Regions from separate parts of the Sphingomonas sp. Leaf5 genome, predicted to be linked through region 2. Evidence: riboswitches for the same ligand, from Rfam matches in the RefSeq annotation. Region 2 holds a riboswitch; the other holds the start of a gene.
What was found. A riboswitch is a leader RNA that binds a small molecule or an ion and turns the genes downstream of it on or off. The one in region 2 is predicted to bind cobalamin.
Positions count from the first base shown of each region.

Region 1: it holds a riboswitch for cobalamin, as region 2 does, so the genes downstream of both, ASE50_RS14830 (TonB-dependent receptor plug domain-containing protein) here and ASE50_RS07750 (putative oxygenase MesX) in region 2, are expected to answer to the same signal.

Region 1 is NZ_LMJZ01000022.1:65,545-73,616, reverse strand. Features, by position in the region: gene ASE50_RS14845 (hypothetical protein) at 1-452, opposite strand, end outside; gene ASE50_RS14840 (NmrA family NAD(P)-binding protein) at 519-1,418, shown strand; gene cobU (bifunctional adenosylcobinamide kinase/adenosylcobinamide-phosphate guanylyltransferase) at 1,440-1,964, opposite strand; cobalamin riboswitch at 1,990-2,191, shown strand; gene ASE50_RS14830 (TonB-dependent receptor plug domain-containing protein) at 2,327-4,264, shown strand; gene ASE50_RS14825 (aminotransferase class I/II-fold pyridoxal phosphate-dependent enzyme) at 4,264-5,262, shown strand; gene cobO (cob(I)yrinic acid a,c-diamide adenosyltransferase) at 5,259-5,870, shown strand; gene ASE50_RS14815 (ABC transporter substrate-binding protein) at 5,867-6,673, shown strand; gene ASE50_RS14810 (FecCD family ABC transporter permease) at 6,670-7,632, shown strand; gene ASE50_RS14805 (ABC transporter ATP-binding protein) at 7,629-8,072, shown strand, end outside.
Region 2 is NZ_LMJZ01000008.1:15,370-23,441, forward strand. Features, by position in the region: gene ASE50_RS07740 (TonB-dependent receptor) at 1-738, opposite strand, end outside; gene ASE50_RS07745 (methionine synthase) at 863-1,891, opposite strand; gene ASE50_RS07750 (putative oxygenase MesX) at 1,921-2,898, opposite strand; cobalamin riboswitch at 3,025-3,248, opposite strand; gene ASE50_RS07755 (TonB-dependent receptor) at 3,522-5,909, opposite strand; gene ASE50_RS07760 (arylsulfatase) at 6,082-7,887, shown strand; gene ASE50_RS07765 (SUMF1/EgtB/PvdO family nonheme iron enzyme) at 7,884-8,072, shown strand, end outside.

The DNA of each region.
Region 1 (8,072 bases), on a different contig from region 2:
CGTTGCGCGGCGAAGTCGCCGCCTAGCGGATGGGCGACGATCCGCGCCCATGGCACCCGTCCGGCCAGCGCCGCCGCGTCGTCGACCGTGCCGTCGAGCAGGACGATCGCGCGGGGAAAATCGGAGCGCAACCCCGTCAGCATCGCCGCGACCCCGTCGGCTTCGCTGGCGCGCGCGATCATGCCGAGCGTCACGGCATGCGGCTGCGGTGTCGCAGGTTTACCGTCGACCAGTCCCACCGCCCATGCGGCATTGCGACGGGCATGGGGGGACAGCGCGAATTCGCGTTCGGGCGTGCAGCCGCGCAGATGGTCGGCGATCGCGTCGCGTAACCGCACGGCGTCGAAATCAAGATCGGCGACCGCCAGACCGCAATGGGTGCATTCGGGCAGCGCGCGGTCGTGCCAGTTGGCGTTGCCGCAGATCGGGCAGCGTGGCCAATCCTGATTCATCCCATCCGCCCCCTTGCGTTGCTGCGTCGGGGAACGCACGACGTCGCGTGGCGGTTCGGAGGATTGATGCGGGAAACGACCAACGACACGATCATCGTCGCAGGCGCGACCGGCGACCTTGGCGGCCGGATCGCGAAGGCGGCCGTTGCGCGCGGCGCGAAGGTGCGCGCGCTGGTTCGCCCCGGGACGGCGCCCGATCGGCTAGCGGCACTGGAAGCGATCGGGGCCGAACCCTGTCCGGTCGATTTCGACGATGCGCAGGCGCTGGCCCATGCCTGTCGCGGGGTGTTGTGCGTGGTATCGGCGCTGAACGGGCTGGGCGAGACGATTCTGGATACCCAGACACGGTTGCTCGATGCGGCGCTGGGCGGCGGGGCGGCGCGGTTCATCCCGTCCGATTTCTCGATCGATTATCGCGCGCTGCCGACCGGCACCAACCGCAATTTCGATCTGCGCCGCGCGTTCCGCACCCGGATCGACACCGCGCCGATCATGGCGACGTCGATCTTCAACGGCGCATTCGCCGATATGCTCAACGGACAGATGCCGTTGATCCAGCGGCGGGTGCGGCGGGTGCTGTACTGGGGCGATGCCGACACGAAGTTCGCGCTGACGACCAAAGACGATGTCGCCGCCTATACCGCCGCCGCCGCGCTCGACCCCGCCGCGCCGCGCGACCTGCATATCGCGGGGGCTGAGGTCAGCGCGCGCGATCTGGCGGCGTTGATGGGCGAGGTGACGGGGCGGCCCTATGGTCTGCTGCGCGCCGGATCGCTGGCGGCGCTGTCGCGGATGATCGGGGTGACGCGCCGGTTGTTCCCCGCGCGCGATCAGGTGTTTCCGGCGTGGCAGGGGATGCAGTATCTCCACAATATGTTCGACGGTCGCGCACCGTCGGCGCCGGTGGATAACGGGCGGTATGACGTGGCGTGGACGCCGTTGCGCGAGGTGGTGGCGCAGGGATGATCCTATCCCCCTGCGCGGGGGTCACCGCGTTGCGTGTGGATCGAACCGCTCCAGCGGCAACACCATCCCCGCGACCACGAACCAGCTGCGGTCGACCGTCGCCGCCACCGCCTGATTGAGCCGCCCCGCCGCGTCGCGGAACCGGCGGCCGAGGGGGTGGTCGGGGACGATGCCCATGCCGACCTCGTTGCTGACCAGCAGCACCGGATGTGCCGCGCGGCCGATCGCGGCGAGTAGGTCGGTGGTGTAGCGGTCGATAGCATGGTCTCCCAGCATCAGGTTCGACAGCCACAGCGTCAGGCAATCGACCAGCACCGGCCCCGTCGCCGCATCGATCGCGCTGGCCAGATCGATCGGGCATTCGACCGTTTGCCATCCCGGCCCGCGATCGGCACGGTGGCGGGCGATGCGGTCGGTCATCTCCTCGTCCCACGGCTCCGCCGTGGCGAGGTAGGTCCATGGCCCCGGCAACGCCTCGCACGCCTGCTGCGCCAGCCGGCTCTTTCCCGATCGGGCACCGCCCACGAACAGGGTTGTCGTCGCCATCTTGTCCTGCGCTTCGATGCGCTTTAAGGGCGCGGATGCGACAGGTTCCCAGAAACGGGATGAAAAGGGAACCCGGAAGCGCGTTTTAGACGCGTCATCCGGGGCTGCCCCCGCAACTGTGACCGGCGAGCCTTGCTCCTCCGCGTGCCACTGGACTTCGGTCCGGGAAGGCCGGGCAAGGCGACGACCCGGAAGCCAGGAGACCTGCCCGTCGCGGTTGTCCTTCGCGCGGACGGGGTGTGCCGGGCGATCGAGGGTTTCCTCGCGTGACGACGTCGTTTGGGGGTCGTGCGCGAATGGGAACAGCCTGTTCCGGCGTCATCGGTGCGCGTCCCCTTGGTTATGTCTGGGGGGAGTGCCTCATGAAGATTTCGAAGACCCGTTTGCTGTTGCTGCCGTGCCTGTTCGCGGCTGCCCCGGCCTTCGCGCAGAGCGCGCAATCGTCGCTCGGCCTCGAACGCGTGGCGGGGGAAGGCGACGAGATCGTCGTCACCGCCAACCGCGAAGCCCGCCCGGTCGATACCGTGGGGCAGGCGATCACCGTGCTCGACCTGACCACCATCGAACAGCGGCAGGCGGTGGTCGTGTCCGACCTGTTGCGCCAGACGCCGGGCGTCACCGTCACCCGCAACGGCGGCATCGGCACCACGACCAGCGTCAACATCCGCGGCGCCGACAGCGACCAGACCGTGGCGCTGATCGACGGCGTGAAGCTGAACGACCCGTCGTCGCCGGGTGGCGGGTTCAACTTCGGCAATCTGCTGATCGGCAATATCGCCCGGATCGAAGTGCTGCGCGGGGCGCAGTCGGTGCTGTGGGGCAGCCAGGCGATCGGCGGCGTCGTCAACCTCATCACCCGCCAGCCGACCGACGATCTGTCGATCAACGTGCGCGGCGAGGGCGGCTCGTTCGGTACCGGACAGGGGTTCGCGAACATCTCGGGCAAGGCGGGGCCGGTATCGGCCAGCATCGGCGGCGGCTTCCTGACCACCGACGGCATCTCGGCCTATGCGCCGGGTCGCGAAAAGGATGGCTATCGCAGCTATGGCGCGAACGGTAGCGTGTCGGTGGCGCTGGCCGACAGCGTATCGGTCGATGTCCGCGGCTTCTATTCGAACGGACGGACCGAGATCGACGGCTTTCCCGCGCCGAGCTTCAGCTTCGGCGATACCCGCGAGTACGGCGATGCCGAGCAATGGACCGGCTATACCGGCCTGAACGCCGCGTTGTTTGACGGGCGGTTCCGCAACCGCGTCGGCTATGCCCATACGTCGAGCAACCGGACCAATACCGACCCCGATGGCACGCCGACCGAGACGTTCCGGGGGAAGGGGCGCAACGACCGTATCGACTATCAGGGGTCGTTCGACGTGACGGACGCAGTGTTCGCGACCTTCGGCGTCGAGCGCGAGGTGTCGCGCTTCACCACGTCGAGCTTCGGCGGTCCGACCGCCACTGGTCGCGCGCGGCTGCTGGGCGTCTATGGCCAGTTGGCGGTGACGCCGATCGAAAACCTGACGCTGACCGGCGGCGTGCGGCATGACGACCATAATGTCTTCGGCGGGGCGACGGTGTTTTCGGGCAGCGGCGTGTGGTCGCCGAACGCCGGCAACACCGTGTTGCGCGCGAGCTATTCGGAAGGGTTCAAGGCACCGACCCTGTTCCAGTTGCAGAGCGAATATGGGAATGCGGCGCTGACCCCGGAGCGTTCGCAGGGCTGGGACGCGGGTATCACCCAGCGCGGGCTGAACGGCGCGGTCGAGGCGAGCGCGACATGGTTCGATCGTACGTCGAAGGATCTGATCGCGTTCGTGTCGTGCTTCGGCGTGACGACCGGCGTGTGCGCGGGCAAGCCGGACGGCACCTATGACAATATCGCCCGGGCCGAGGCGAAGGGGCTGGAGTTCGCGCTGAAACTGCGGCCGGTCGAGGCGTTCACCGTCGCCGCCGCCTATACGTGGCTGGATGCCGAGAACCGGTCGGCCGGGACCGCCAATTTCGGGCGCAAACTGGCGCGGCGGCCGGCCGATAGCCTGAGCGTCAACGCCGATTATCGCTGGGCGTTCGGGCTGGCAATGGGGGCGACCGTCACCATGGTCGGCGACAGTTTCGACAATGCGTCGAACGCGCGGCGGCTGGACGGCTATGTCCTGACCGATCTGCGCGCGTCGTTCCCGGTGACCGAACGGATCGACGTCTATGGCCGCGTCGAAAACCTGTTCGACGAACGTTATGAGACGATCTTTCAGTACGGGACGCCGGGGCGCGCTGCCTATGGCGGCGTGCGGCTCCGCTACTGATGAGCGACCTCGCCGAATTTTGTGCGTATGGCGGGCGGGTGACCGCCGCCATGCGTGCGTTCGGCGGGGACGACTGGATCGACCTGTCGACCGGCATCGCGCCATGGGCGTATCCGGTTACGGGCATCGACCCATCGCTACTCCCCTCCCTGACAAGGGAGGGGAGTGCGTTGGGCCTTACCCGGTTGCCCGAACCGGGCGAGATCGGCGCACTGGAACAAGCGGCGGCGCGGGCGTTCGGCGTCGCCGATCCGGCCTGCGTCGTCGCGGTGCCGGGGACCGACCTCGCGCTGCGGCTGCTGTCCGTGATCCTGCCCGCCGAGCGGCCGGCAGTGGTGCGGCCGGGCTATGCCGGCCATGCCGCGGCTTGGGGAGAGGCGCGTGCCGTCGCTGCGCTCACCGATCCGGGCGATGCCGACTTGCTGGTATTGGCCAGCCCGGCCAATCCCGACGGTTTCGTCACGCCGGCGGACCATCTGCGCGCGCTGGCGCGGCGGATGACCGTCGTGGTCGACGAAGCCTATGCCGATCCCGAGGCCGGTCTGGCGGGAGAAGCGTCCGACCGGCTGATCGTGCTGCGATCGTTCGGTAAATTCTATGGTCTGCCCGGATTGCGGCTGGGCTTCGTCCTTGCCGGGAGCGGGGTGGCGGGCGCGCTGCGTCACCTGCTCGGCGACTGGCCGGTGTCGAGTGCGGCGGTGCGGATCGGGGCGGCGGCCTATGCCGATCGCGCCTTTGCCGACGCACAGGCAGAGCGGATCGCGACGGTCGGCGCGCTGCTCGACCGTGTGCTGACCGGGGTCGATATCGTCGGCCGCGCGCCGCTGTTCCGGCTGATCGAGGCCCGCGACGCGCACGCGCTGTTCCGCCATTTGTGCAACCATGCCATCCTGACCCGGCCGTTCGCCGACCGGCGCGACCGGTTGCGGATCGGCCTGCCACCCGACGGGGCGGCATTGTCGCGCCTGACCACCGCCCTGGAGGAGTTTCCCCGATGACCGAGACGCCCGACGATCACGCCCGCCACAATGCACGGATGCAGCGTATGGCGGTCGCGCGCGAAAAGATGCAGGCGCGCCGCACGCTCGAACGCGGGCTGCTGATCGTCCATACCGGCAATGGCAAGGGCAAGTCGTCGAGCGCGTTCGGCATGGCGATCCGCAGCATCGGCTGGGGGATGCGCGTCGCGATCCTGCAGTATGTGAAGGGCAAATGGGAGACGGGCGAGCGCAACTTCTTCGACGCCCATCCCGATCTCGCCAGCTTCGAGGTGATGGGCGAGGGGTTCACCTGGGAAACGCAGGACCGCGCGCAGGACATCGCCGCCGCCCGTGCGGCATGGGAACGGTCGAAGGAGATGATCCTCGACCCCGCGATCGATTTCGTCATCCTCGACGAACTGAACATCGTGCTGCGCGACGATACGCTGCCGATCGCCGAGATCGTCGCGTTCTTGAAGGACCGGCCGCTCACCAAGCATATCTGCATCACCGGCCGCAACGCGAAGCCCGAACTGCTCGACCTCGCCGATCTGGTCACCGAATTCGGCGAGGTGAAGCATCCCTATCATGCCGGGTTCAAGGCGCAGAAGGGCGTCGAATATTGATCCGTCCGCTCGCCCTGTTGCTGGCGACACCCGCGCTGGTGTCGGCCGCGCCGCGTGCGCCCCGGATCGTGTCGATCAATCCGTGCGTCGATGCGGTGCTGCGCTTCGTCGCCGACCCGGCGCAGATCGTCGGCATCAGCCATTATTCGCAGGATACGCGGGCAACCTCGGTGCCGCTGGCATGGGCGCAGCGGTTCAAGGCGACGTCCGGGACGGCCGAGGAAGTGGTCGCGCTGCGTCCCGATATCGTGCTGGCCGGTCCGCATGTCGAACCGGCGACCATTGCCGCATTGAAGCGGCTCAAGATCGCGCTGGTGCAATATCCTGTCGCGGAATCGGTGCCGGAAAGCATGGCGCAGGTGCGTGAGATTGCAGCGGCCACTGGCCATGCCGACCGCGGCGAGGTGCTGGCGGCGCGGATCGGGGCGGCGGCAGTGCCGTCGATCGCGCGCCCGGTCGGTGCGCTGGTTTGGCAGGGGAACGGGTTGGTGCCAGGGTCAGGCACGCTGACCGACGATTTGCTCAACCGCGCCGGGTTTCGCAACATGAGCGCCCGCTACGGCCTGAAGCAATGGGACATCCTCCCGCTCGAATATCTGGTCGCCGATCCGCCGCGCGTGCTGCTGTCGACCGCGCCGGAGGGCGTGCAGGATGACCGCATGACCGGGCATCCGGCAGTGCGGCGGCTGGGGAAGCATATTACCGTCGCCGCATACCCCACGCGGTTGATGAATTGTGGCGGGCCGACGATCATCGCGGCGATGGCGCGGTTGCGACAGGTGCGCGCGCAGGTGACGTCGTGAAGCGGCTGACCCTCGGCCTGCTCGTCCTGATGCTGATCGCGGCCGCGTTGTCGGTGGCGGCGGGGAAGGTGTGGGTGCCGTTCGACGCGTGGACCGCCGACGATCCGCGTTCCATCATCATCGTCGAACTGCGCCTGCCGCGCACCGTGCTGGCGCTGCTGGTGGGGAGCGCGCTCGGGCTGTCGGGCGCGGTGATGCAAGGCTATCTGCGCAATCCGCTGGCCGATCCGGGGCTGTTCGGCGTGTCGTCGGGCGCGGCATTCGGGGCGGTGATGGCGCTGTATTTCGGCTATGCCGCGCAGATGTGGCTGCTGCCCGGCTTCGCGCTGGTGGGAGCAGGGGTGACGATGGCGCTGCTGGCGCTGATCGCGGGTCGTTCGGGCAGCCTGATCCTGTTCACGCTGGGCGGCATGATCCTGACCAGCATTACCGGATCGCTGACCGCGCTGGCCATCAGCGTCGCGCCGACGCCGTTCGTATCGTCGCAGATCGTGACGTGGCTGATGGGCGCACTGACCGATCGCAGCTGGGACGATGTGCTGGTCGCCGCGCCGCTCATCGTTGCGGGTATGGGCGTATTGGCGCTGACCGCGCGGTCGCTCGACGCGCTGACGCTGGGCGAGGCGGCGGCGCGGTCGATGGGCGTCGATCCGGCGCGGCTGCAACGGCTGGTCATCGCCGGCGTCGCGCTGACGGTCGGCGCATCGGTGGCGTCGGCGGGAATGATCGGGTTCGTCGGGCTGATCGTGCCGCATATGGTGCGGCCGTTCGCCGGCAATCGTCCATCAGCAATCCTGCTGCCCTCGGCGCTGGCAGGGGCGGTGCTGCTGACCTTTGCCGACAGTCTGGTGCGGCTGGCCCCGACGGTCAGCGAATTGCGCCTCGGTATCGCCATGTCGATGCTGGGCGGGCCGTTCTTCCTCTATCTGCTGTTCGCGATGCGGCGGAGGCTGGCATGACCGATCTGGTGGCCGATGCGATTTCGCTGATGCTCGGTGGCAAGCGCGTGCTCGACGATGTGTCGTTCGCGTTCCGGCCGGGGCGGGTGACCGCGCTGCTGGGGGCCAATGGCGCGGGCAAGTCGAGCCTGCTCGCCTGCCTCGCCGCGTTGCGCCGGCCGGATAGCGGTGCAGCGCGGCTGGGTGGGACGGACGTGCAGGCGATCGACCGGCGCGCGCGGGCGCGGGCGATCGGCCTGCTGCCGCAATCGGCCGACGTGCATTGGGACATCGACGTCGCGACGCTGGTCGGCCTCGGCCGGTTCGCGCATCGCGGGCGCTGGGGTGAGACGCAGGTTGACCGCGATGCGGTGGCGGCGGCGCTGGCGGCGACCGACATGACCGGGCTGGCCGGGCGGGGCGTCGAGCGGCTGTCGGGCGGCGAGCGCGGTCGCGCGCTG
Region 2 (8,072 bases):
GGTCGGACCGCCGATGCCGATCGTCACCGACGGCGCGATGCCCCAGCGTTCGAATTTCTCGACGTCACGGCCGGGCACGCCGTTATGGTGATAGGCCCCGGTCAGCCGCACCGCGACCAGATCGGACACGCGCTTGTTCGCATCGATCGACGCGCGGTAATAATCGTCGGTACCGACCGATGCCTGCACGATCGACAGGTCCTGCACGCCCGGCACCTTCGATACCAGATTGATCGTGCCGCCGACCGATCCCGATCCGTTGAAGACGGTGTTCGCGCCGTTATAGACTTCGATCTGTTGCAGGTTGAACGGGTCGGTCCGGCTATATTGGGCGGAATCGCGTACGCCGTCGACGGTGATGTCGTTCGCGGCCGAATACCCGCGCAGGTTGATCGAATCGCCATAGCCGCCGCCACCTTCGCCGGCACCGAAGGTGATGCCGGGAATGGTCTGGAGCGCGTCGCGCAGCGTCTGCAGATTCTGCTTGCGGATCGTCTGGTCGTTCAGGACCGTGATCGTCTGGGGCGTGTCGCGCAACGCCGACGTCGCCTTCGGGCTTTCCACCTTCGCATCCGCAGCCTTCTGTCCATTCACGACGATCACGTCGCGATCGTCGACATGGTCCTGCGCCGTGATCGGTGCCGCCACCGGACGCACGTCCTTTTCCGCCGCCAGCGCCGGCGCGGTGGCGATGAACCCGACGCAGGTCATTGCGAGAAAGCTAGTCTTTTCGATCATGTCGTCCCCCTGTTGGACGACGCAGCTATTGCGAGTAAGTCGCAGAGTCAATGCTAATGAGAGCCATTCTTATGGCACGCTACCGGTGCGCCTTCGTGGCTCGCTGCCGACGACCCGCTCCCGGTCAACCCGCCAATTCCCTGCGAACGATGGCCGCCCCGGCCCCCAGCGCCTTCAGCTTGCCCTGTGCGACGCTGCGCGACAGCGGGGCCATCCCGCAATTGGTGGCGGGATACAGCTTGTCGGCATCGACGAAGCGCAACGCGTTGCGCAGCGTGTCGGCGACCTGTTCGGGCGTTTCGATCGTATCGGTCGCGACGTCGATCGCGCCGACCATCACCTTCTTGCCGCGGACCAGTTCGATCAGGTCCATCGGCACGCGCGAATTCTGGCACTCGAGCGAGATGATATCGATCGTCGACTTCTGGAGGTTGGGGAAGGTTTCCTCATACTGGCGCCATTCGGAGCCGAGCGTCTTCTTCCAGTCGGTATTCGCCTTGATGCCATAGCCGTAGCAGATGTGAACGGCGCTCTCGGCCGTCAGTCCTTCGGCCGCACGCTCCAGCGCGGCGATGCCCCAGTCATTGGCTTCGTCGAAGAAGACGTTGAACGCGGGTTCGTCGAACTGGACGATGTCGATGCCGGCCGCCGCCAGTTCGCGGGCTTCCTCGTTCAGGATGCAGGCGAATTCCCATGCCAGTTTCTCGCGGCTCCGATAGTGCGCGTCATACAGGGTATCGATCATCGTCATCGGTCCCGGCAGCGTCCATTTGATCGGCTGCTCGGTCTGCGCACGCAGGAAACGGGCGTCGTCGACGAAGACCGGTTTCGGTCGCGAGACGGCCCCGACGACCGTCGGCACGCTGGCGTCGTATCGGTTGCGGATGCGCACCGTCTCGCGCTTCTCAAAATCGACGCCGTCCAGATGCTCGATGAAGGTCGTGACGAAATGCTGGCGGGTCTGTTCGCCGTCACCCAGAATGTCGATCCCCGCCTGCCGCTGATCGTCGACCGCCAGGCGCAAGGCGTCCTGCTTGCCCGCGATCAGTTCGTCGCCCTCCAGTTTCCACGGCGACCACAGGGTCTCGGGCCGGGCGAGCCACGAAGGCTTGGGCAGGCTGCCCGCGGTGGTCGTCGGCAACAGGGTCGTCATGATGCAAAATCCTTCGTGTAGCGGGGGAGTTACAGGCCGCAGGTCGCGGACCAGCGCCGGAGCGCCGCGCCATGCGGCTTGATGACATGCTCCTCGGCGAACTTGCCCTGCCGGGCGGCGAGCCGGCTGCGCTCCTCGCGATCATAGACGATGCGGGTCAGCGAATAGTCCTGGTAGGTCAGGCTCGGCCGATATTGCGCGGCGGCGACCGAATTGGCGTTGTAGATCTCCGGGCGATAGATCTTCTGGAAGGTCTCCATCGTGGCGATGGTGCTGGCCAGTTCGAGGTTGGTGTAATCGCTGACCAGATCGCCGATATGATAGAAGGCCAAGGGCGCGACGCCGTGCGGCGGCATGAAATAGCGCACCGTCATGCCCATCTTCGCGAAATAGGCGTCGGTCGCCGAGGCGCGGTCGGTGCGATATTCCAGCCCGAGGATCGGATGCGTGTTGGCGGTCCGGTGATAGACTTCCTTGCTCGACACGCTCAGACAGATGACCGGGGCCTTGCGGAAACGGTCGCGATAGGCGCTGGAACCGACGAACTGCCTGAACAGATTGCCGTGCAGATCGCCGAACCCCTCGGGCGCGCCGCCGCCCCCGGCCCGGAGGTGATCGGGCAGGACGACGCTGAAGTCATAGTCGCGGACATAGGAGGAGAAGTTGTTGCCGACCATGCCGTCGGTCCGCTCGTCGCGGGTCCGGTCGACGACGACGGTGTGCAGGATCTCGATCAGCGGGAAGGGTTCGGCGTCCTCGCCGGTCCGGAGCGCGGCCGAAACGATGATCAGCTCCAGCGTATAGCGATCCCCGGTGGGATTGTCCCAATGCATCAGCGCGTTGAAGCGATGGTCGATCATCGCCAGCGTGTTGCGCAGATTATCCCGGCGGCTGTCCCCCCGCGCGAGATTGGCGAAGTTGGTGGTGATGCGCGTGTTGTCGGCCGGACGATATTCCTCGTCGAACGCGATGCTGCCGAGCGTGAACGTGAAGCCGCTATTCGTCATGACTCAACCCAGGCTTTGCGGGCGGGAGGTCTGGCGAAAGCGCGCAGGGTACGGACGGGCCGGAACGGCATCACGCCACGGACCGTCGCATCAAGCGCGATCCACCGGAGGAACCCCCGTCCGAGGAACGTTATGGCGTCGAAAGGCAGGTCTCCTGGCTCACGGGTCGCTGCGGTGGCTCCGGCCTTCCCAGGCTCCTTGCGGGAACCCAGTGACACGAAATGGAGCCGCCGCTCGCCGCTTACAGTTGCGGGGGCAGCGCCGGATTCTGCCCCGAAGGACACCACCGGCTTCCCGTCTTAGCCCCATCGCCACGCCTGGGATGGGGAACCTCGACGCGGGCGTTCAACACCATCGGGCCGAACCTGTCAATGACGATATAAAGATATCTTTATATCACGACTTCGCTCGCGGAGCGAAGACGGGTACGGCGACGGTCGGTGCTGCGGGCAATGCCGAAACATCCGATCGACAGGAGCGCGATTGCCCGCAACGGTGCAGCGTTCAACCGCGGGGTTGCCCGAGTTTCGACGTAAACGGGCAGCAGGTCATGGCGGACCGACACCCCATGCTGCTCCTGTATACCGGCCATTCGTTCGGGAACGCCGCCGTACCCGGCCGCATCACAAGCGTGTGCGCAGGGTGATGCCATAGGTTCGCGGGTCACCCAGCGTACCGGCAATTGCGCCGGTGTTGGCGGCGGCGCGTGACAGGAAATACGTCTCGTCGGTGACGTTGCGACCCCATAGCTGGATATCGAACAGCCCGTCCCCGGTGCGAAATCCGAAGCGCAGGTTCACCAGGTCATAGGCCGGGATCACCGAGTAGCGGCTGAGGCTGGCGGTGGTGTTGGTATTCGAGCGATAGCTGTAATCGCTGCCGAAATAGACCTCCCCGCCCCGCCCGGCCATATTGGCGATCGGTGCGCGGACCTCGCCGCCCGCCGATGCCGCCCATTCCGAAACGCCGGGCAATCGCTGCCCCGACAGGTCGCACAATGTCCGCCCGGTGATCTCGATCGGGCAGGGCGCATTGGCGTAGGAGATATAGCGCGCATCGTCATAGGTGCCCGATGCGTAGAGCGTCAGCCACCGCGTCGGCGTCGCGCGTACATCCCCTTCGAACCCGCGCGTGCGGACCTTGGCGGCGTTGGTGAAGAAGCTGACGCCGTTGCGTTCGATATCGATGATCGTCGTCTGATAGTCTTTCACATCGGTCCAGAAGGCGGCGGCATTGGCGGTCAGCCGCCCGCCGAACCACGTCGTCTTGACGCCTGCTTCGTAGCTGTCGATCGTCTCGGGCGCGATCACCGGATTGGCCGCGAACTGCCCGGTGGTGGTGATGTTGGCGAGGTTCAGCCCGCCGAACTTGTTGCCGCGTGCATAGGTGACATAGCCGAGTACCGGCTCGGCGACCTTCCACGACAGCGTCGCCTGTCCCGACAGCCGCCCTTCCTTGGTTTCCGCGTCATAGCGATTGGCGATGCCGTAGCGCGACCGGATCGTCTGTGCCGCCGCCTGCTGCGCCGCGGTCAGCCCGGCCAGCGACCGCCCGGTCGCGACCTGATCGAAATACCCGGTCTTGGTCTCATAGGTATAGCGCAGCCCGGTGGTCAGATCGACGCCCGGCACGACATGCCATGTCGTCTGCGCGAACGCGGCATAGCTGTCGGTCACCGGCCGCGACTGGCTGACGACATTATACTCGTTCAGCGCCGCCGCGCCGACCGCGGCATTGGTGGTCGGCGGCAGGAACCAGTCGGCGGCACGCGTCCCGTAGCGGTTGACCGCCTCCGCACGGATCGATTGATAGAGATAATAGAGGCCCGCGACATAATCGACCGGCCGGCCGCCGTTCGACGCGATGCGCAGTTCCTGGCTGACCTGTCGCTGCTCGTTGCTCTGGTGGAAATCGGCCCCGGCATCGATGCTGGTGCTGTCGCCGTCGTTATGCGGATACCAGTTCCACGCGCGATAGGCGGTGACCGAGGTCAGCGTCGCCGCACCCAGATCGAGATCGGCGGTCAGGTTGATGCCATGCTGGTTCATCGCATAGCGCGGATTGGCATCGACATCGGTGGTGCGCAGCTTCGGGTTGGCCGGCACCGGCGTGTAGCCCAGCCGCGCGGCACGGTCGTAATAGTTGTTCGCGAAGTTGGTGCCGTTGTCATAGCTGCGGATCGCGCCCAGCAGGATCGTGCCGGCGGTGAACGAACGCTGCCGCCCCCAATCGCCGATCAGCCGCAGCGTCAGCGCGTCGGTCGGTTTGTACAGCAGCTGTCCGCGCAGATTCAGGTCGTGGAAATCCTGTCCCAGCCGTCCGTCGAAGCGGTTCGGGGTAAAGCCGTCGCGATCGGTCTTCGACACGAACAGCCGCGCGGCAAGGCTGTCGGTGATCGGTCCCGAGACATAGGCATGCAACTGGCGGAACCCGACATTGCCGAGCGACACGTCGCCGCCCGCCTCGGGTTCGAACGTCGGGGCCTTGGTCGTGACGACCACCGCACCGGCCGAGGTATTCTTGCCGAACAGCGTCCCCTGCGGCCCGCGCAGCACCTCGATCCGCTCCAGATCGGCAAGGTCGAACACCGTTTGTCCGGGCCGCGCCAAATAGACGCCATCGACATAGACGCCGACCGCCGGCTCCAGCCCGTCATTATACACCGCGACATTGTTGCCGAGACCGCGGATGTTGATGCTGGTGTTGCGCGGGTTGGTATTGGTGACGACCAGGCTGGGGGTCAGCTGTTGCAGGTCGCGCAAATTATAGGTCCGCGTCGCCTCGATCTGCGCCGCCCCGAACGCGTTGATCGCGATCGGCACGTCCTGACTGCGTTCGGCGCGGCGGCGTGCGGTGACGACGATATCCTCGCCGCCTGCCGCTGCCTTGGGTGCCTCGGTGTCGACTTCGTCGGGCGTCGGCACCGGATCGGCGGCAAAAGCGGGGGTGGCGAACAGGGCGGCACCGGCGAACAGCGACAGGCGGCGGGCGCGGGCAGGCGAAATCGGCATCGATGGTCCTTCGTCGAATGGCGGCGGCACCCGCCGGACCGCCACTGGCTAGGATAGGGACGCCACCGAAACGAACGCACTTATTCCCATCGATTTGATAGATATTCTTTATTGTTGGATTTCGGGTTGGGGCTATGCCGGGCGTGTAACCTTCGCCACCTTCGGAGACCCCATGCCGGCCAAGCCCCTGATCGCCGCCGCCTTTCCCGCGCTGCTGTTCGCGCTCCCCGCCGCCGCCGCGCCCCAAACTCCGCCGGCCCCGGCCCCGGCCGCGCCTGCGGTCGCACCCAAAGACTCCCCCAATTTCCTCGTCATCGTCGCCGACGATCTGGGCTGGTCCGACATCGGCGCGTTCGGCGGGGAGATCGCGACCCCGAACCTCGACGCGCTGGCGTTGTCCGGGGTGCGCTTCACCGGCTTCCATACCGCACCGACCTGTTCGCCGACCCGATCGATGCTGATGAGCGGCGTCGACAATCATCAGGCGGGCCTCGGCACCATGGCCGAATTGTTGAGCGACGCGACCCGCGGCCGGCCCGGTTACGAAGGCTATCTGAACGACCGCGTCGCCTCGATCGCCGAACTGCTGCGCGCCGGCGGCTATACCACGCTGATGTCGGGGAAATGGCATCTCGGCCTGACCCCCGACCGCGAACCGGCGGCGCGCGGGTTCGACCATAGTTTCGCGCTGCTGCAGGGGCTGTCCAACCATTTCGGCGCGGACCAGAATGCGGCATGGAAGAAGGCCGAGCTCGCCCCCAGCTACCGCGATGACGGCAAGCCTTCCGCCCTGCCTGCCGGCAGATATTCGACCGACTATTTCGCCGACCGGTTGATCGGTTATCTCGATCAGGCGAAGCGCGCGGGCGACGACCGCCCGTTTTTCGCCTATCTTCCCTTCACCGCCCCGCACTGGCCGCTACAGGCACCGCCGGAAACGATCGCCAGGTATAAGGGCCGCTACGATGCCGGCTACGAAGCGTTGCGAGATGCCCGGCTCGCCCGGCAGAAGCAGCTGGGGCTGGTCCCGGCGGACGCCGTCGCCCACAGCACCGAACAGGTCCGCCCATGGGCCTCGCTGTCGCCGGACGAACGCGCGATCGAAGCGCGCAAGATGGAGGTCTATGCGGCGATGGTCGACCGGCTCGACCAGAATGTCGGGCGGATGATCGCGGCGTTGAAGGCGCAGGGTCGCTACGACGATACGATCATCCTGTTCCTGTCGGACAACGGGCCGGAGGGTAATGAGATCGACCGGCCCTCCCCCCGGTTCAAGGTCGCCGACCCGAAGGCACCCCCGGTCGATCCCGACGCGCCGACGCCCCCCGATCCGGCCCTTCGCATCGACAACCGCCTCGCCAATATCGGTGCGGCGACCAGCTATGTCGGCTATGGCGCGGGCTGGGCACAGGCCAATTCTACCCCCTCCTGGCTGGTCAAGGGCTATCCGACCGAGGGCGGCATTCGTGTCAGCGCCTTCGCTGCGGGCAAGGGGGTGGCGGGCGGCGGACGCATCGCCACCGCCAACCTCGACGTGCGCGACATCGCGCCGACCCTGCTCGACTATGCCGGACAGAAGCAGCCGGCGACCTATGCCGGACGCCCGATCGTGGCGCATCAGGGGCACAGCCTGCGCCCGGTCCTCGCCGCCACCGCTGCCGAGGTGCGCTCGACGGACGAAGCCGTCGGCTACGAACTCTTCTACCGCGGCGCCTTGCGCAGGGGCGACTGGAAGGTCGTGTACCTGCCCGCCGGGACCAACCGCTACACCCGCAAGGGGGTCAGCACCGGGCGCTGGCAGTTGTTCGATGTCGCGCGCGATCCGGGGGAGACGCGCGATCTCGCAACGGCCGAGCCGGCACGCCTCACCGAACTGGTCGCGGCCTATGACCGCTATGCCCGGGATAAAGGGGTCGTTCCGCTCCCCGACGCACCGGCACCGGCCGCCACGGGTGCCGCCACGGGTGCGAAACCATGAGGCGGACGGCGGTGCTGCTGCTCGCGGCGGCGGCACTGGTCTCGACCGGCGCGTACCGCCCGACGCCCGGCTGCGATGCGACGGACCGCTGCGTCCCGATCCCCGCCGGCACGGTACTGCTTGGCGAGGACGGTGCCGGTCGACCTGGCACCGCGACCTCCGTCGCCGCGTTTCGCATCGACGCG